3 regions of the Synechococcus sp. H55.9 genome follow, and region 3 is predicted to be linked to each of the others. Evidence: predicted binding sites of a transcription regulator. Region 3 holds the regulator's gene; each other region holds the start of a gene.
The links. Region 3 encodes NtcA, which controls nitrogen genes in cyanobacteria. Its sites were predicted from a motif close to GTANCNNNNGNTAC; they were not measured.

Region 1 (6,621 bases), on a different contig from region 3:
AGCTGCCCAACCTGGAGGCCTTCGGCCCGATTCTGCCCAAGGTGGTGGTGGCCGCCGAAGATCACCGCTTCTACTCCCACTTCGGGGTCGATCTGCTGGGCATTGGCCGCGCCTTTTGGGTCAACCTGCGCTCCGGGGAAGTGCAGCAGGGGGGCAGCTCCATCAGCCAGCAACTGGCCCGCACCGTGTTGCGCGACTACACCGGCTCAGGCAACACCTTTGGCCGCAAGCTGCGGGAGGCTGTTGCCGCCCTCAAGCTGGAGCGGCGCTACAGCAAAGACGAAATCCTCACCCTCTACCTCAACAACGTCTACCTGGGCAACGGCATCTACGGCTTTGAGACCGCCGCCCAGTTCTACTTCGGGATCCCCAGCCGCCAGCTCAGCCTTTCCGAAGCCGCCACCCTGGCCGCCATCCTGCCTGCTCCCAATGCCTTTAACCCCATCGCCAACTACGATGCCGCCGTGCGGGGCCGGGATCGGGTGTTGGATCGCCTCAGCGAGCTCCAAGTCTTCCCAGAAGAGGAGATTCGGCGGGCCCGGCGCAGCCGCCTCACCCTCAACCCCAATCTGCGCTCCCAGACCTCGACGGTTGCCCCTTACTTCTACAGCACCGTCTTCCAGGAGCTGCGGCAGCTTCTGGGCCAAGACCTCTCGGCAGAGGGCAACTTCATCATCGAGACCACACTGCATTTGCCCTACCAGCGGCTGGCGGAGCAGGCCCTGGCCCAAACGGTGCGCGAGGCGGGCTCCCGCCTGGGCTTCAGTCAGGGTGCCCTGGTCAGCCTCGACAGCCGCAACGGCGAGATCTTAGCTCTCGTGGGCGGGATCGACTACAACGCCAGCCCCTTCAACCGGGCTACCCAAGCCCAACGGCAGCCGGGATCCACCTTCAAAGTCTTCACCTACGCCGCCGCCCTCAGCCAGGGGATCCCGCTTTCGCAGGTGCTCTCCTGTGAGCCGCTTACTTGGGGCAACCTCACCTTTCAGGGCTGCCGCTCGGGAAGTGCCCCCATGGACTTGGCCCGCGGCTTGATCCTCTCCGAAAACGTAATCGCCCTGCGGTTGGCCCAACAGGTGGGGCTGGAGCAGGTGGTGGCCATGGCGCGGCAAATGGGGATCCAATCCCCCTTGCAGCCCTATCCTTCCCTGGTACTCGGCACGATGGAGGTGAACCTGCTGGAGCTGACCGCGGCCTTTGCTCCTTTGGCCAATCGCGGCCTTTGGTCCAGGCCCCACACCATCCGCCGCATCCTGGATAGCAGCGATTGCGCCAACCCCGACGACTTTCGCACCTGCCGCGAGATCTACCCAGGCCGCGAGGATCCCCGCTCGCAGCGGCTGGTTTTGTCGGCAAGCGTCGCCCAGCAGATGACCGCCGTATTGCAAGGCGTGATCCGCTCCGGCACCGGCACTGCCGCTCGCCTTGGGATCGGAGAAGCGGGCAAAACCGGCACCACCACCGCCAACAAGGATCTGCTCTTTATCGGCTACACACCCAACCCGCCTCTGGTAACCGGCATTTGGCTGGGCAATGATGACTCCAGCCCAACGCGAGGGAGTAGCGGCATCGCCGCTCAAACTTGGGGAAGTTACATGAAGCAAGTCATTCAATAGCTCGCCAAAGCCAATCAGACAACTCCACATCCCGACAACTCGACAAATAGACGCTTTGCCTCCCTCACCCCCAGCCCTCACCCCCGGCCCCTCTCCCAGAGGGAGAGGGGAGTTAGAGCGGCGCGTCCGCGACAGCGTTGCGGAGCGATAACGACGTAGAGAAACGTTTCATTGCTATTTGAAATGGCTATAAGCTGGAAAAGGCTGTAACCTAAGCCGATTAAGTCTTCGGGCTGTTGTCAGAACTGTCTCTGAAGTCCGAGTAACAGAAACGGGGAAGATCAGCAGGATTTGCGGAGAATGGTCGCGATCTGGATTAGGGCTTCTTGAAACACCTCTCGCTCTGGCTGACCTTGCTTGAGCTGGTATTCCAGTTGCAAAAGTTGCTGCATTGCCTTCAGCAGAGCTGCGCTTTCCAGGGATCCCACCTCTTTCTGTAAAAAGTAAACTCGGTTGGGGTTGGCGATCTCTGCTTTTTGGGCGATGACTTTGGGATCCCGTTCTCCCTCCTCCAGCAGCAGCCGTACCCACAGCCAGGTGCGGAATTGGCCCACCAACACTGCCAGGATCTTCAGGGCCGGCTCGTTGTGATCCAGCAGATGGGCCAGGATGGGCAGGGCCTGATCCAAGTTGCCCTGGCGCAGGGCGGCCGCCAGTTGAAAGCTGTTGTAGGCGCTGGCGGGAACCAAGGCCTCGATTTGCTCAGGGGAGATGGGATCCTCTTGAGCGGCTGTAAACAGAGCCAGCTTTTCCAATTCCATCGCCAAGCGGCGGGAGTCGTTGCCCACCGCCTCGGCCAACTTCTGGGCTGCCGCCGGGCTGAGCTTGAGATGCCGTTGCCGGGCTTCGCTGTATACCTGTCTAAGAATGCCCTCTTCATCCCAGGGAGGCAGTTGGGGAAACTCGCGGACGATGGCCACTTTCTTGAGGATTTTGGTGGATTTGAGGCGTCCGTCCGGCTTGCTGCTGCTGGTTAACAGCAAATGTGTCGTGGGGGGCAACTGGGCCAGGGTGCGCTCCACTGCTTCCCACAGCTCTTCCGGGCAATGTTGGGTGAGTGTCGTCTCCTCCAGCCAAACCAGGCGGGCGTTGGATCCCAGGGGCGGCGTCATGGCCTGGCTGAGGCCGACAAGCGTCGATTCCGGTGGCAGGCGATCGTAATTAAAAGCAGCCCAATCGGGATCCAGCACTTGATCCCGCAACTGCTGCACCGCCTGCATCAGCCGATAGGTGTCATCTCCCCAGTAAAGGTAGACGGGCATAATACCCTAGCCCCCTCATCAACGCTCTGGCTGGATCCCTGGCCAACCTGTTTGATTGAGGCGGCTGCAGATCCCAGCAAGTTGCTCAGCCTCCGCAGAGCCGCCACTGCAACTGGTCTCCAGCCCTTTTCCGTGGTTTCTCTAGGCGTTATTTTACGTAAATCAACGCGCATGCTCCCGCCCTTTGTCCGGGATCCCCCAGAAAAAACCGGGCCAGGTTCAAGCCTCTTCCCTCTCTCTGAAAAAAGGTGCCAGCTTTGCATGATCTTTGATTTGGCCCTAGCTTGGCAAATTCTGTGTTCCCACTGAAGAAAGATCATCAATCTTCTCCTAGATTGAGCTTAGGGATAGGCATCGGGAGGGGGTTGCGAACGATGGACACCATTGGCGAACTGGAGTTCAAGGTACAGGTTCTGGCTCGCTGCCTGGGATCTGCTTTGGGTTTAGGCCGTCCTACCCGTGTTCAGATTCATTATTGCGATCCTCAAACCTTGAATGCAGACAAATCGGGATCGGTGATTTCTCCTTTCAATTCCCAAGAAGTTAAGGGATCTCAGTTTCGCCCGTTGGCCTCGGTTGCCTAAGTGATGTTTCGAGCTTGGTCTCGACAAGGCTATCAAAATCTCTGGATACCTCTCGGCCAAAAAGAGACGGGTGGGCAGTTTAATGGGGGGATAATTCCCCCCAAAGTTGTTTCGTCTTGGGCTGCCTCTAAAACAACCAGTCCTGAAGCCAAGCCCAGGAAGAAAAGATTAGCCTTCTAGAAAGGGGATCCCTCTTGCCTTCCCGCCCTTGCTCCTGTCCGCTGGGGATATAAACTCGGAAGATGAGCTGAAGCCTAGGGTGTTGGAAGGAGTCATGCAACGAGCAACGCAAGCATGGCGCGGCCTGCTGCTGCGGGATTTCTCTATCGAGTCCTGGTGGCAGGGCAGCCTTTTGAGCCGAGTGTCGGGATCCCTGCGGCAGTGGGGCAAAAGCAGCCGGCTCGTCCAAACCTTGGATTGGATCGGTTTGGGCCTGGTGCTGCTCTACTGGTTTTTTTCGGCCCAAAGCTCCACCGGCATCCTAGGTCTGATTTTGCTGGCTATGGCGGCGCTTGTGGTCTTGGGCTGGCTGGTGGAAACCCCGAATTGGCTGCCCGTCCATCTGCCCCTAGGCCTGTTTTGGGGCATAGCCACCCTGGCCACAATCCTGTCGCCGGTTCCCTATGCAGCGCGGGACGGCTGGCTGAAGTTGACGCTCTACCTGGCCGGCTATCTGCTGCTGCAGCGTCTGCTTCGCCAACTGCAGTTCCGGGATTGGATCGTCGGATCCCTGCTCTTGGTCAGCTTGGGGATGGGGGTCTATGGCCTGCGGCAATACTTTTACGGGGCTGCCGAGCTAGCCACCTGGGTGGATCCGGAATCGGGCTTGGCAGGCCTGACGCGGGTGTACAGCTTTCTGCGCAACCCCAATTTGTATGGGGGCTACCTGGTTCCGCTCCTCCCTCTGGGGCTGGCTGCCATTTGCATCTGGCCGGGCTGGGGGATCAAGCTCTTGGTTGGGTTTACAACTGCCGTCAACTTCATCTGCCTGATGCTGACCTACAGCCGCGGCGCCTGGATTGGCGGCCTAGCAGCGCTGGGAATGATGGCGGTGCTGCTGGCGCAATGGCAAACCCCCCACTTGCCAGCCCGTTGGCGACGTTGGACGCTGCCGGCTCTGTTGGGAGGGGGGGCAGCCACGTTGTTGCTTGCGATCGTAACAGTACGCCCCCTGCGGCTGCGGGCTCAGAGCCTCTTTTGGGGACGGCTGGACACCAGCAACAATTTTCGCCTCAACGTCTGGGCCGCCGCGCTGGACATGATCCGCGACTTTCCCATCTTGGGGATCGGCCCCGGCAATGTCGCCTTCAACCGCGTCTATCCCCTCTACCAGCGGGGCAACTTCAGCGCCCTTGGGGCCTACTCGGTGCCGCTGCAACTCGCCGTGGAGACAGGCTTCATCGGATCCCTGGCTTTTGCCTGGTTTTTGCTGGTGCTCTGGGATCACGGCTGGAGAGGCTGGAACACTTTGCTCAGCTCCCGGGATCCCGAGGGCCTGTGGGTGGCAGCAGGCTTAGCGGCTTGCACCGGCATGATGGCCCACGGCCTAGTGGATATCATCTGGTACCGTCCCCAGGTACAAATGCTGTGGTGGCTGGCGGTGGCCCTCGTCACAGCCAGTCTGGGTTCTCCTCGATCCTCAACGGCCGCTGAAAGACCCAGCTCGTGAGATGCCGGCGCGGACTTCTTAGAGTGGCCCGGGCTTGGCCTTCTGGTCTTGACGAGAGCAAATCTAGAGTGGTAGGCATTCTCAGTAGAGGAACGAAAATGTATCTAGATTTACAATTTGCAGGTTTTAGTAGTGTTAGAAATTAGCGGAATTGCTGGGGATATGGGAGGCCAATGAAAAAGATCGAAGCTGTAATTCGGCCCTTCAAGCTAGATGAGGTGAAAATTGCCCTGGTCAACGCCGGCATCGTCGGCATGACGGTGAGCGAAGTGCGGGGTTTTGGTCGACAAAAGGGACAGACCGAGCGCTATCGGGGATCCGAGTACACGGTAGAGTTCCTGCAAAAACTGAAGGTGGAGATCGTGGTCGAAGATGACCTGGTGGATACGGTGGTCGAGAAGCTGATCGCGGCGGCTCGCACCGGCGAAATCGGGGACGGCAAGATTTTCATCAGCCCTGTCGAGAAAACCATTCGCATCCGCACCGGCGAACTCAACCAGGACGCCCTGTAGAGAAGGTGAAGGTCTTGGAGCCTGGGTAGCTCGACCCGAGTCCCAGGCTGGCTTGCAGTGGGCAAATGAGGGATTTTTGCCCTATCTACTAGTGCGTTGTGAAAAGTACCGTCACTTTAGGTAAGTCGAAAAGCATGTCTACAACGATGATCCAAAAGCATAAGAACCCGCTACCTCAGCGGCTTGGGCGACTGGCCAAGTGGAGTCTAACTGCTGCTCTGACGATTTCGCTGGTTTTCCTATTGGGCCAGGGGAGTGCCTTCGCCCAGGACGCGGAAGTCGTACAGGAACATGCTGACATTGTCTGGACGCTGGTGGGGGCAGCCTTGGTGTTCTTCATGCAGGCGGGGTTCGCCATGGTGGAGACGGGCTTTACCCGCGCCAAAAATGCCGCCAACATCATGATGAAAAACCTGATGGACTTTTGCATGGGCTGTTGCGCCTTTTGGTTCATCGGGTTTGGCCTGATGTTTGGAGAAAATACTGGCTTCTTTGGCAGGAGCTGGTTTGCTTTCAGTTGGCAGCAAGCCCACGAAGCAGGGGATTGGCCCTTCACCTTCTTTGTCTTCCAGATGGTGTTTGCCGCCACCGCTGCCACCATTGTTTCCGGGGCCATGGCGGAGCGCACCAAGTTCGTGGCCTACCTCATCTACTCTGTCGTCATCTCTGGGCTGATCTACCCCATCTCGGGGGGCTGGGCCTGGAATGGTCTCTTCGGCGACTACAACGGTGGCACTAGCGGCTGGCTGGAAAATCTGGGCTTCATCGACTTTGCCGGTTCGGGCGTAGTGCATTTGGTGGGGGGCGCTTCCGCCTTGGCCGGGGCCATGGTGCTTGGCCCTCGCATCGGCAAGTACGGCCCCAACGGCGAGCCGCGGGCGATTCCCGGCCACAACCTGCCCCTAGGGATGCTGGGAGTGTTTATCCTCACCTTGGGTTGGATTGGGTTCAACGCTGGCTCGACCACAGCCGCCAGCC
Region 2 (6,621 bases), on a different contig from region 3:
CTGTACAGGATGTGGGCACGCCCCTGGATGAATTGCAGTGGATTGCTCTCCTAAAGTCGGCCAGCGCTTATGAAATGTATCGAAAATACAGCCGCCAACACCGCATTAACCCTAGAGAGGTGGCCTCTTTCCTGATTTTGGATCGGCAATTTCCCCGCTCCATTCAGTTTTGTCTCATTCACGCCGATCGCTCCCTACACCAGATTACTGGAACCCCTGCTGATACTTGGCGGGATCCCAGTGAGCGGGCTTTGGGACGGCTGCGCTCTGAGCTGGATTATCTCACCATTGACGATATTATGGAGCAGGGCTTACACGAATTTCTCGACAAGTTGCAATTGCAAATGAATTACGTTGGCGATTGCATCTACGAAAGTTTCTTTGCCATTCGCCCTTTGCAGACGGCTGACCCCCCTCTGCTCCTGCAGCGCCAAGCTTAGCCGAAACCCCTCACCCCCGGCCCCTCTCCCAAAGAGATAGCCCAAGCGCTCCGCGCCGCTCACGCGACCACCCCCGGCCCCTCTCCCAAAGGGAGAGGGGGGTTAATCTCTTTCACGGCTGTTGTATGCTTGCATCTGGTCAGCTGCCGGGGCAAAGGCGGTGCAGAGCACTGGGGAGGCCGGGAATTGCCGCACCGTTACTGGCGGTAGGATTGATGGAAGTTGTTGCTGGTTGGAGAGTGGGGTTGGAGCAGCAGCCGCGAGGGATCGACCAGGCAGCCTTTGTGGCCGCCAATGCCACGCTGATTGGCGATGTGCAGCTCTCGGAAGGGGTGAGCATCTGGTACGGGGCCATTTTGCGAGGGGATCTGTCGCCGATTGTGATTGGCCGCCGCAGCAACATTCAAGACGGGGCGATCCTGCACGGGGATCCGGAGCAGCCGACCTGCATCGGCGAGGAGGTCACCGTCGGCCATCGGGCCGTCATCCACAGCGCCCACATCGAGGCGGGATCCCTGGTGGGGATTGGGGCCGTCATCCTCAACAGAGTCACCATCGGGGCGGGCAGCATGGTCGGGGCTGGAGCGGTGGTCACCCGCTCGCTGCCGCCCCGCTCTTTGGCAGTCGGGATCCCGGCCAAGGTCATCCGCACCCTGACAGACCAAGAGGTGGAGCAGTTGCGCCGCCACGCCGAGCACTATGTGGATTTGGCGCTGCAACACGCCCGTCGTTTCGCCAGATGGCCGGGCCCTGCTGCTCGGGCCTAAGCCTACCCTTCAGCAGCGGGGATCCCCGCAGAGCACCCAGGTATCTTTGCTGCCGCCCCCTTGGGAGGAGTTGACCACTAGGGATCCCTTTTTGAGGGCCACGCGGGTTAGGCCGCCGGGATGAACGTAGATCTCTTTGCCGTAGAGGATGTAGGGCCGCAGATCCACATGGCAGGGCTCCAGCCTCAGCCCCTCTCCCCAATCCACGAGGGTGGGCACGCGGGAAAGACACACGACGGGCTGGGCGATGTAGTTGCGGGGCTGGGCGCGGATTTTCTCGGCAAAAGCGGCCCGCTCCTCCGGTGTGGCCCGCGGTCCCATCAGCATGCCGTAGCCGCCCGACTCATTGGCCGCCTTCACCACCAACTTGTCCAGGTTCTCCAGCACATAAGCTTGATCCTTGGGATCCCAACACAAGTAGGTGGGCACATTGGGCAAAATCGCTTCTTCTCCCAGGTAGTAGCGGATCATCTGGGGCACATAGGCGTAGATGACCTTATCGTCTGCCACTCCTGTCCCCAAGGCATTGGCAATTGCCAGCCGACCCGAGCGATAGACCTCAAACAGGCCGGGTACCCCCAAGAGGGAATCGGGGCGAAAGACCAGCGGATCGATGAAGTCATCGTCGATGCGGCGGTAGATTACATCCACCCGTTGCAGGCCCTTGGTGGTGCGCATCTGCAAATAGCCATCGGCCACCACCAAATCCCGTCCTTCCACCAGCTCCACCCCCATCTGCTGGGCCAGAAAAGAATGCTCGAAGTAGGCGGAGTTGTAGATGCCGGGGGTGAGCACCACCACTGTCGGGTTGGCCAGGTGCGGCGGCGTCAGATTGAGGAGGGTATCCAACAAGTGGCTGGGGTAGTCGTCCACCGGGCGGATCCCCATCGTGTTAAACAGCGAGGGAAAGGTGCTTTTCATCACCCGCCGGTTTTCCAGCACATAGGAAATGCCCGAGGGGCAGCGCAGGTTGTCTTCCAGCACGTACCAAGTCCCGTCCCGATCCCGCACCAGGTCGGTGCCGGTGACGTGGCACCAAATTCTCCCCGGCGGGTTGAGCCCAATACAAGGCCGCAGGAATCCTTTGGCCGTCTCGACCAGCTCAGCAGGGATCACCCCATCCTTGAGGATCTTCTGGTCGTGATAGACGTCGTCGATAAACAGGTTCAGGGCATGGATGCGCTGCTTCAGGCCCTGCTCCAGCCGCTGCCACTCAGAGGCTGAGACGATGCGGGGAATGATGTCGAAGGGGAAAATCCGCTCCGTGCCCTGGCTGTCGCCATAGACGTTGAAGGTTACCCCCATCTGAAAGAGGGCTGCCTGGGCCGCCGCTTGCCGCTGCTGCAGCTCTCCTTCTCCCAGCGAATGCAGGCGCTCAATCAGCGGGATCGCCTCAGGGCGAGGCCGACCGCGCCCCACAAACAGCTCATCGTAAAAACCTTCACCTGGGTCATAAGTATCAAAACGCACGTCGGGATCCCTCGAACCCTACCCTGTTTTACTGTGGGCGGCTCTGGATTTGCCTAGTGTGCTTCCGGCTACTTTTACGGTTATCGTGGTGGAAGTTAGGACAGGGGGTATACCGGTTGCCCCCAGTCAGCCAGAGTTGTCAAGGTTTATGGTGGCGAGCGGTACTTTCTCAGCTTTGTTGTCAATGTAGTGTAGAGGAATGAACCGGACACCCTCTTTTGTAAATCGGCCCCTCATCGGCGTTACTACCCCCAGCCGCAACGGCCAGGGAGATTTTGTGGCGCCGGGCCGCTATGTGGATGCCCTTCGCGCTGCCGGCGGGATCCCCGTTCTTTTTCCCCCAGGCGAAAGTGAGCCACAAGCGCTGCTGGCTGCGGTAGATGGGCTGGTGTTGACAGGAGGCGGCGACCTTTGCCCCAGCACCTACGGAGAGGATCCCCAACATCCCCAGGTGCGTCACGTCAGCGCCGAGCGGGATCGCTTTGAGATGGCCTTGGCGGCAGCCGCGCTGGCGCAAGGGATCCCGGTCTTGGGCATTTGTCGAGGGATGCAGTTGCTGAACGTGGTCAGCGGCGGCAAGCTGATCCCCCATGTGCCCGACGTGTACGACGAGCTGGATCATTTCAACCCCGCCGATCGCAAGCCCGTTCGCCACAGCGTCAGCCTCATCCGCTCCACCCGCCTGCAGCAAATTGTCGGCGTCGACGCAATCTCCGTAGTCTCTTGGCACCACCAGGCTGTTTGGGGGGTGCCGGCGGGCTGGCGTTTGGCTGCCTGTTCTCCCGACGAGCTCATCGAGGCCATCGAGCACGAAACCCATCCCTGGGCTATTGCCGTGCAGTGGCACCCCGAGTTCACCTTTGAAGAGGCTGAGCATTTTCGCCTGTTTCAGGCCTTTGTGCAGGCAGCGCTGCAGTTTTCGCCGCGCCTGGCCAGCCCTGAAGCAATGCCTCAGGTTGCCTAGGGATCCTGTGCTGCTGCTGGAGAAGAGGCGGGGGCTTATCCCTCGCGATAGCCAGGGGAGAGCCCTTGCTATGCTTTGCCCAGTGCCCCCAAAAGAGGGCCTATGAGCAGGAGACAGGCACTGGCTAGAGCAGTTCTGGGTGTCTTAGCTTTTTTCGGTTTAGGTTTTGGCTGTAGTCCCAGCCCTTGGCTGCGTCAGTTTGGCACCCCTTCCTCTGACGAGGCTCGCGCCATCGCAATTGATGGAAAGGGAAATATTTGGGTGGCGGGGGTAACGGAGGGAAGCTTTTTGGGCCAAAGCTCGGCAGGGGGTGGCGATGGTTTCTTGCGCAAGTACAATGCCTGGGGCCGAGAGCTCTGGACACGGCAGTTGGGCACCCCTGCTTTAGACGAAGTTGTGGCGGTGGCAGTGGACAGGAGAGGGAACACCTGGGTGGCAGGAGTGACCTACGGCGCTTTCCCTGGCTACAGCAATGCCGGCGCAAAAGACATCTTCCTGCGTAAGCACGATCCCCAGGGTCGGGAGCTCTGGACGCAGCAGTTGGGCGGTGCTGAGCCTGACCAGGTCACTGCCATTGCCGTGGATGGCAAGGGCAATGTCTGGGTAACCGGGAATAGCGGAGGCAAGAGCTTTGTGCGCCAATACAACGCTGACGGCAAACCGCTCTGGGTCCGCGAGCTAGGGGCCCAGGTCACTGCCCTGGCCGCCGATGGGGCAGGAAATCTCTGGATAACCGGATTCGTCCGCGACCGCACAAGGGCTGGCGGCTTTGTCGGCCAGTATGATCCCAGCGGCAACCAGGTTTGGCTGCGCCAGTTTTCCAACAAAGGGGGCGACGGCACTCTTGCCATCGCTGTGGGAGAGGAGGGAAATGTTTGGGTGGCGGGCTATACCCAAGAGGCTCCTGCTGGCCAGGCCTTGCTCCAGGGGTACAGTGTCTTTGTGCGGCAGTATGATCCCTACGGCAACGAGCTCTGGAGCCGCCAATGGGACGGCGCGCAAGGGGAGCGCCCTCTGGCCATTGCCGTGGATAGGCTCGGAAGGGTCTGGGTGGCAGGATCCACCCAGGGGATCCCTGCAAGTCGCAGCGATGCCTTTGTCCGCCTCTACGATACCAACGGCGGCGAGCTCTGGCGCCACCAGTTCGGCAGCGCCGACTTCGACTGGATCCAGGCCATGGCGCTAGACCAAGAGGGCACCCTCGGGGTGGTAGGTGTAACCTGGGGATCCCTCGCCGGAGAGCCCCATGCTGGTCTGAAAGATGTCTTTGTGCTCAAGTACGGCCGTTAGATTGACACCCCCACCGCCTCAAGGCGTAGGGTTCTCACGTAGTTCAAACAGGCGCTGTCAAGACGCCTCTAGACAGTCCCCTCAGGAAAAGCCCTGCTCGCGTCAGCAGGACGGCGTCCTCTCGCGTCTCGGACGCCTGCACCAGTCGGGTTTTTCACCGTGATTAGCTGCTGGCCTGGGAACGGTACGCCTTTTCGGCAAGTATACCCTTGGCAATTACGAGCTTTTCCGCTCCCCACGCAAGTGCGGGGCTACCAAGCTATCCTTCTGTGTAGTCTCAAGGAGATGGCGGGGCGCCTGGCGCTGGCTCTATGCACCGGATAGCTGCTTTGCCGGGGGGATGGGATCCTTCCCAAGGTGGGGTCATTTTCCTGGAGCAGGATCCTGCGCCCATCGTTGTCCTGTCGGCAGCCGACACGGATCTGACGGCCTTGAGCGCAGCCATGCGCCTGCTGCCGGCTGATTTCCCGGCGGTGCGGGCGGCTAACCTCTTGCAGTTGCAACAGCCTCTCAGCATCGACGACTACGCCGAGAAGGTGTTGCGGCAAGCTCAGGTGGTGCTCCTGCGCCTGTTGGGGGGAAGGGCCTACTGGAGCTATGGTCTGGAGGTGGCCAAAGAGGTAGCGGCAGCAGCGGGAGCCACCCTGATTGTGATCCCTGGGGATGACCGCCCCGATTGGGATTTGGTTAGCCACTCCACCGTGCCCCTGACAGTAGCAGACCGGGTGTGGCAGTACTGGCTGGAAGGAGGGGCAGCCAATGTGGCGGCTTGCTTGAAATTCTTGGCCAGGGAGTTTCTGGGACAGGAGTACGCCGTGCCAGAGCCGCAGGTGCTGCCCCGGCTGGGGATCTACCATCCCCCCCTATCCCCCCTCAGGGATCCCCAGGCCCCCAAGGTAGGGATCCTGCTCTACCGGGCCCATGTTTTGGCGGGGAATACGCAGCCAATAGATGCCCTGGCCAACGCCCTGCAGGAGCGGGGGTTGCAGCCGCTGTGTCTGTACACCTATGGCCTGCAGGAGCCGGACTTGCCGCAGGCCATCCGGGAGCACTTCGGCGGCCAAATTGAACTTTTGTTGAACACCACCAGCTTTTCCCTGGCCCGCCTGGAGAGCGAGCAGCCCGATGTCCGTCTCTGGCAGGAGCTGGATGTGCCGGTTGTGCAGGTGGTCTTGAGCAGTGGGTCGCGGGAGCGCTGGGAGAACTCCACTCGGGGCTTGGGGGCGCGGGATCTGGCCATGAACGTGGTGCTGCCGGAGGTGGACGGCCGCATCCTCAGCCGCGCCATCTCGTTCAAGACGGTTCAACAGTGGGATCCCCGCCTGCAGACGGAGATCATGGCCTATGAGGCTGTGCCGGATCGGGTGGCGTTTGTAGCCGAGCTGGCGGCCAACTGGGTAAAGCTGCGGCGCACTCCTGCCAACCAGCGCCGTCTAGCCTTGATTTTGGCCAACTACCCCAGCCGGGATGGACGGCTGGCCAATGGGGTAGGGTTGGATACACCGGCAAGCTGCGTCGAGATCCTCAAGGCCCTGGCGCAAGCCGACTACCGCGCCTGTCCACTGCCCCAGAGCGGAGATGAGCTCATCCGCTGGCTAACCCAGGGCCAAACCTATGATCCGCTGGGATCCCTACGCCCGGCGCGGCAGGTGCTGCCGGCTGCCCTCTACCGGGAGTGGTTTGCCCAGTT
Region 3 (6,621 bases):
GATCCGCCAGCGGCTTTGGCGGCAAGCGCTACGACACTGAGACCTTCTACACCTTCACCAGCTTCACCACCCCGCCCACCATCTACCGCTACGACTTCACCACTGGCAGCAGCACCCTCTTTCGCCAACCGCAGGTGGATTTCGATCCCCACGCCTATGAGGTGCAGCAGGTGTTCTACGCCAGCAAAGACGGCACCCGCATTCCCATGTTCCTTGTCCACCGCCGTGGCCTAGCGCGGACAGGGGATCACCCCACCTTGCTGTACGGCTACGGCGGCTTCGGCATCTCTCTGACCCCCAGCTTCTCGGTGGGCCTGGTGGCCTGGCTGGAGATGGGAGGGGTCTACGCCCAGCCCAATTTGCGCGGCGGCGGCGAATATGGGGAAGCCTGGCACCAGGCGGGCACCAAGCTCAACAAGCAAAAGGTCTTCGACGACTTCATCGCCGCGGCTGAGTGGCTAATCGCCCATGGCTACACCAATCCTTCCAAGTTGGCCATCGCCGGCGGCAGCAACGGCGGCCTCTTGGTGGGGGCCTGCCTGACCCAAAGGCCGGAGCTGTTTGCCGCGGCCCTGCCCGCTGTGGGGGTGTTCGACATGCTGCGCTTTCATAAGTTCACCATCGGCTGGGCCTGGGTCTCGGAGTACGGATCCCCGGAAGACCCGGAGGAATTCAAGGCCCTCTACGCCTATTCCCCCCTGCACAACCTCAAGCCCGGCACCGCCTATCCCGCCACCCTGATCACCACAGCAGATCACGACGACCGGGTGGTGCCGGCCCACAGCTTCAAGTTTGCTGCTGCCCTGCAGGCGGCACAGGGGGGATCCCAGCCCATCCTCATTCGCATCGACACCAAAGCCGGCCACGGGGCCGGCAAGCCCACCACCAAGCTCATTGAAGAGACCGCCGACCGCTGGGCCTTTTTGGTGCAGGTGCTGGGGAGGGATGGAACGGGAGTTAGCGAGCTTTAGGGCCCAGGCCCACCCGGCCGGCATAGACTGCCGCTTCCCCCAGCTCGTCTTCGATGCGCAACAGTTGGTTGTATTTGGCAATGCGCTCGCTGCGGCAGAGGGATCCGGTTTTGATCTGGCCGGCGCGGGTGGCCACCGCCAGGTCGGCGATGGTGGTGTCTTCTGTCTCACCGGAGCGGTGGCTGATCACAGAGCGAAAACCTGCCTGGCTAGCCAGGTGCATGGCCGAGACCGTCTCCGTCAGCGTGCCAATCTGGTTGAGCTTGATCAAGATGGCGTTGGCGGCGCCGCTGTCGATGCCTTTCTGCAGCCGGGCTGGGTTGGTGACGAACAGGTCGTCCCCTACCAGTTGCACCCGCGATCCCAGTTGAGTGGTGAGGGCCTGCCAGCCGGCCCAGTCTTCCTCCGCCAGTCCATCTTCAATGGAAAGGATGGGATAGTTGGCCAGCAGTTGCTCGTAGTAATTGACCATTTGCTCGGCGCTACGGGCTTGGCCCTCGAAGTGGTACTGCCCATCCTGCAGCAGCTCGTTGGCGGCCACGTCCAGGGCCAAGGCGATATCTTCCCCCGGCCTGTAGCCTGCCTGTTCGATGGCCGTCAGCAACAGATCCAAAGCTGCCGCATTGGAGGGGAGATCGGGGGCAAATCCGCCTTCGTCCCCCACCCCGGTGGACAGCCCCTTCTGCTGTAGCACCGTCTTCAGCACCGCAAACACCTCGGCCCCGTAGCGCAGCGCCTCGCGAAAGCTGGCCGCACCAATGGGCACCAGCATAAACTCCTGGATGTCCACGTTGTTGTCGGCGTGGGCACCGCCGTTGAGCACGTTCATCAACGGCACCGGCAGCAAGTTGGCAAAAGGCCCGCCCAGATATTTGTAAAGAGGCAGGCCCACCGCTTCCGCCGCCGCTTTGGCCGTCGCCAGAGAAACTGCCAAAATGGCGTTGGCCCCCAGGCGGGACTTGTTGGGGGTGCCGTCCAGGTCGATCAGCAACTGGTCGATGCGGGCTTGGTTGAGGGCATCTTCTCCCCGCAGCTCCGACTGGATGGGGCCAAGAATGTTTTCCACCGCCCTCAGCACGCCCTTACCTCCATAGCGCTTGGGATCCCCGTCCCGCAGCTCGTGGGCCTCAAAGGTACCGGTCGAAGCGCCGCTGGGCACCTGCGCCAAGCCCGTTGCTCCGTTGGCCAGGCCCACCAGGGCTTCTAGGGTGGGGCGTCCTCGCGAGTCGAGGATCTCATGGGCGGTAATCCACTCGATGGCCGTTTCCACAGTTACACCTCAGCAATTGGCTAGACAGCTCTGGCCAAAGCCAGATCCCCCCACAGGCTAATAGATCCTTGACCGGGATCCCGTCAGCTTCCAGAAAACTTTAAGAGAGAGAACCCAAAGATTCTGCGGAGCTGCAGGGGTGAATTGAGCATTGGCTGGTTTGGGGGGCAGAGTTTAGGCCCCATCCCCTCTAGACAAAGCGGTGGCTCAGCCGCATCGGGTCGTGTACAGTGATCTTCTTCTTGTAAATGGAAATGTACTTCTTCTTGCGCAGCTCTCCCAACAGACGGGTGATGGTGACGCGGGTCGAGCCAATGGCTTCGGCAATGGCCTGGTGAGACAGCTTGAGATCAATGGTGACCCCATCCGGGCCAGGCACCCCGAAATCGCGGCAGAGGATCAGCAAAAAGCTAACCAGACGGGATCCCATATCGCGGTGAGCCAGCGTCTCGATCATCATCTCCGTTTGCAAAATGCGGGAAGACAAGCTCTTGAGCAGCAACATGGCCAGTTCGGCGTTCTCCCGCAGGGATTTTTCCACCTGCTCAATCGGCAGAGAGAGCAACTCAGCAGGCGTAAAGGCCACCGCGTGATAGAAGCGGTCGGAGCGCTGCCCTGTGATGAAGGAGAGCACCCCGAAGATGCTGTTTTCCCGCAGAAGAGCAACGGTAATTTCTTCCCCCATTTCGTAGACCCGCGAGAGCTTGACAGCTCCTTTCACCAAAAAGTAAACCCGCTCCGCCGGATCCCCAGGGAAAAAGATGGTCTTACCACGTTCAAACGTTTCGATAACCGGAGGATGGTGAGGGCCTCCCAGTTGCTTGAAGGCTGTGATCAGAGATTTTTCTGCGACGGCCACCACCATACTCATCAACCTTTTGAGGTCAGTTTATACCTAAGATCAATCCATGTAAGATCAATTTAGAAGCATTGGGCCGAGTTGCAACCCTATCGACTCCAGAATCGGCAACAATAGCCGGGTTTACCCTAAGGTAGAGGGTTCTGCCTAGGCATCTTTGTAGCACGGGCTACGTTTTTAGGTCTCGTTTCTGTTCCACAAAGGGATCCCAAGCCAAGGGTAGGATAAGGGCTATTGTCACTGGGGCCTTGCCAGCTCTGGGTGGTAGGAAGCAAGTGGTGGACTGGAAAATCCTATGGGGATCCCGGAGGCTGTTGTTGCTGCACCTTCTCAACTGAGCCGCCAGCATTTCACAGTGCGGATGCCGGAGCCGGCCAAGCATCTGCTGGAGGTGGAACTACAGATCCAAGAGGTGGATCCAGAAGTGCCTCTGCGACTGCGGCTGCCGGTGTGGACGCCGGGATCCTACCTGGTGCGGGAATATGCCCGCCATGTGCAAGAGTTTCAGGCGGCAACGGAGCAAGGGATCCCTTTGGCCTGGCGGAAGGTAGATAAGAACACTTGGGAGATCGAGCCGCCGGGCTGTTCGGCTGTGAAGGTTCGCTATCGGGTCTATGCCTATGAGCTGACGGTGCGCACCAACCATTTGGATCTCACCCACGCCTACTTCAACGGGGCGGCGCTCTTTTTCTATGTGCCCGGTCGCGAGCGGGAACCCTACACCTTGACGGTGATCCCTCCCAAGCCTGATTGGCGCATCGCCACCAGTTTGCGACCTTTGATTTCTTCTTCTGAGGATCCTGCTTCCGGCCAGTCTTTTGTGGCGGCAGACTACGACGAGCTGGTGGATAGTCCGGTGGAGGTGGGCCTGCACCAGTTGCGGTCGTTTGCAGTGGAAGGGATCCCGCATTACTTCGTGGTCTGGGGAGCAGGCACCCTGGATTTGGAGCAAGCGGTGGCCGATGCCGAGAAAATTGTCCGGGCCACTGCGGCGTTTTTCGGCGGGCTGCCCTACGACCGCTACTGGTTTATTGTGCATTTGTCGGCAGGGGGATTTGGCGGCCTAGAGCACAAGTACAGCACCACCCTCAACTATTCTGGCCTGGAGCTGCGTCGGCCCCAGTCCTACCGCCGCTTTTTGGCGCTGCTGGCCCACGAGCTTTTCCATGCTTGGAACGTCAAGCGGCTGCGCCCTCTGGCTTTGGAGAAAATTGACTACAACCAAGAAAACTATGTGGACTGCCTCTGGTTTTGCGAGGGGGCGACCAGCTACTACGAAAATGTCATCTTGCTGCGGGCAGGGATCCTCACTGCCAAAGATTTTTTGCAGATCCTGGCCGAGCAAATTGGCCGGCTGCAGCGTACTCCGGGTCGGGCCGTGCAATCGCTGCGGGAATCCAGTTTCGACACCTGGATCAAACTCTACCGTCCCCACGAAAATAGCCTCAACAGCCAGGTTTCCTATTACCTCAAGGGCGCTTTGGTCTGCTGGCTGCTGGATCTGCACATTCGCCACCTTTCGGGGGGCCAGGGATCCCTGGACACGGCCATGCAGGATTTGTGGCAGCGCTTTGGCCGGTTTGAGAAAGGCTACACCCACCAAGACTTGCGGGAGGCCTTTGAGCGGGCAGCCGGCGCCGATCTTGGCCGCTTTTTCGCCGCCTATGTGGAAGGTACGGAAGAGCTGGACTACAACGCTCACCTACACCCTTTTGGCCTCACCCTCAAGGCCCACTTCAGCCGCCCTGACCCTTCCCCCTATCTGGGCCTGAACTTCAACGGCGAAGGCAACCGCATCAGCACAGTGGAGATGGGATCCCCGGCCCAAAAAGCAGGCATCTGGGCCGGCGACGAGCTGGTGGCCTTGGATGGCTTCCGGGTAAGCGCTGCCAACTTGCCAGAACGCTTGGCGGCCTACCAGCCCCACCAGGTCATCTGCCTGAGCGTCTTCCAAGGCGATCAGTTGAAACACTTCTGGATCCCCTTGGATCCACCCCGCCCGGATGTTTACACCCTCGAAGCGTTGCCGCAACTCACTCCCACCCAGAAAGCGCTCCAGCAGGGCTGGCTGGGATCCCTGCTCGGCTCTTCGGGACAAGATACGCCTCTTCTTGAAAATTCGCTCACCTCGCCTGAGAATCTTGAAACAAGCGAGTAACCTAGTTAACTTAAACGAGAAGTAACAACAGGGGTCAGGAGCGAATCTAATGGACTTCGTTTTGGTTTTATTAATTGGGGTGGCTGTTGGTTTCTCATTGGGTGTTTACGTTGCTCGCCATTACAAGGTCAGTCCTAGACCGGAAATCTGGAAACAAGAGATCATTAGAGAGATATCTTCACACTTAAGGCAACACAGCCAAGAACTCAACAACGCCAACAAAACCTTAACCAAACTGGTCGAAGGATTGGCAGACGAGATTTCTCGGAAGTTACAGGCTACTCAAGCCGATCTCAAAGGGCTTAGATCTCGTCTTGTAGATAGTCACCAAGATTTGCTGCAAAGTTGGAGTAGGGATCTTCTGCAGGCTATATCTGTAAAGTTTTCCGAACATAATGAGCAGCTAAACGATCAGCGAGCCATCCTGGAAAACTTAGTGAAAGAAACTAAAGATATTTATCAGCGACTACAGATTGCTATCCAAAGTTCTCCCAGATTAGAGATATCTCAAACTACAGATCAGAGCTCTCAGAATGAGCAGGTTGCCAGTCATGAAACACCAGAGCCTAGGCTAACAGACGATGTACCGAGAGATAAAGAGGAGATCGCTGCCGCCGGTATATTAGAGGTCGACGTATCAAAGATAGAATTATTCTTAAGCTCAAAAAACATAAAAATCAAAAGCATAGATGTGAAAGAAAAAGAGGAAAAATTAGATCAAATAGCTGCCTTTATGGGCAATCGATATTCTTTGATTAAAAGATTCTATGGAATGATTAAATCAAATATGAATAGCGGAAACTCTTTCTCAATAAACCTTAAAGACGAGCCTCAACAAGTAATCAGCTCAACTTGCCAGGTTGCCAAAGAGTTACATGGAATCGCATTTTTAGAAGAGTACAGATACTTTAAGGCACCCAGGTATCTGTTGGTAGCAAGACCCAGTAGGTCGTCCCAAGCACTAAATTTTCTCTCAGGAAAATGGCTAGAGAGATACGTTAGGGATAAGCTGATCTGCCTTGCCGCAAGTCAAGCTGAAAAGATTGATTTCTCTTACATAACAAATGCTCAAGTTACTTTGCCGAATGGAGCTGATTTTGAAATGGATCTTTTCTTTCATATTAACGATCAATTCTACTGGGTGGAATCAAAGACAGGCGAGTACCAAGACAAAGTACAGAAGTACTCCAAGATTGCTTCTGACCTCGGTCTCCAGAAAAACCAAGTTTTCATGGTTTTAACCGATGTTAGCCAAGATGTAAAAACCAGTCTATCTTCCCTCTATCATTTATCAGTCATCAGCGTTGATGAGGTTGAGGCTACCTTTGAGGGGATCCTAAAAAGTCATCTTTGAGAAATCTGA

Region 1: the regulator NtcA is predicted to act here: its motif matches at 5,232-5,245, upstream of NW857_RS01690 (P-II family nitrogen regulator).
Region 2: the regulator NtcA is predicted to act here: its motif matches at 2,829-2,842, upstream of NW857_RS08195 (circularly permuted type 2 ATP-grasp protein).

The regions. Positions count from the first base shown of each region.
Region 1 covers NZ_JANSJB010000006.1:23,710-30,330, forward strand. The annotation lists gene NW857_RS01675 (transglycosylase domain-containing protein) at 1-1,616, shown strand, start outside; gene holA (DNA polymerase III subunit delta) at 1,898-2,878, opposite strand; gene NW857_RS01685 (IctB family putative bicarbonate transporter) at 3,737-5,131, shown strand; gene NW857_RS01690 (P-II family nitrogen regulator) at 5,305-5,643, shown strand; gene NW857_RS01695 (ammonium transporter) at 5,778-6,621, shown strand, end outside.
Region 2 covers NZ_JANSJB010000052.1:11,273-17,893, forward strand. The annotation lists gene NW857_RS08185 (alpha-E domain-containing protein) at 1-440, shown strand, start outside; gene NW857_RS08190 (gamma carbonic anhydrase family protein) at 656-1,207, shown strand; gene NW857_RS08195 (circularly permuted type 2 ATP-grasp protein) at 1,217-2,677, opposite strand; gene NW857_RS08200 (gamma-glutamyl-gamma-aminobutyrate hydrolase family protein) at 2,877-3,641, shown strand; gene NW857_RS08205 (SBBP repeat-containing protein) at 3,744-4,931, shown strand; partial or broken gene NW857_RS08210 (cobaltochelatase subunit CobN) at 5,243-6,621, shown strand, end outside.
Region 3 covers NZ_JANSJB010000023.1:11,942-18,562, forward strand. The annotation lists partial or broken gene NW857_RS04925 (prolyl oligopeptidase family serine peptidase) at 1-971, shown strand, start outside; gene eno (phosphopyruvate hydratase) at 958-2,241, opposite strand; gene ntcA (global nitrogen regulator NtcA) at 2,432-3,106, opposite strand; gene NW857_RS04940 (M61 family metallopeptidase) at 3,396-5,258, shown strand; gene NW857_RS04945 (hypothetical protein) at 5,308-6,612, shown strand.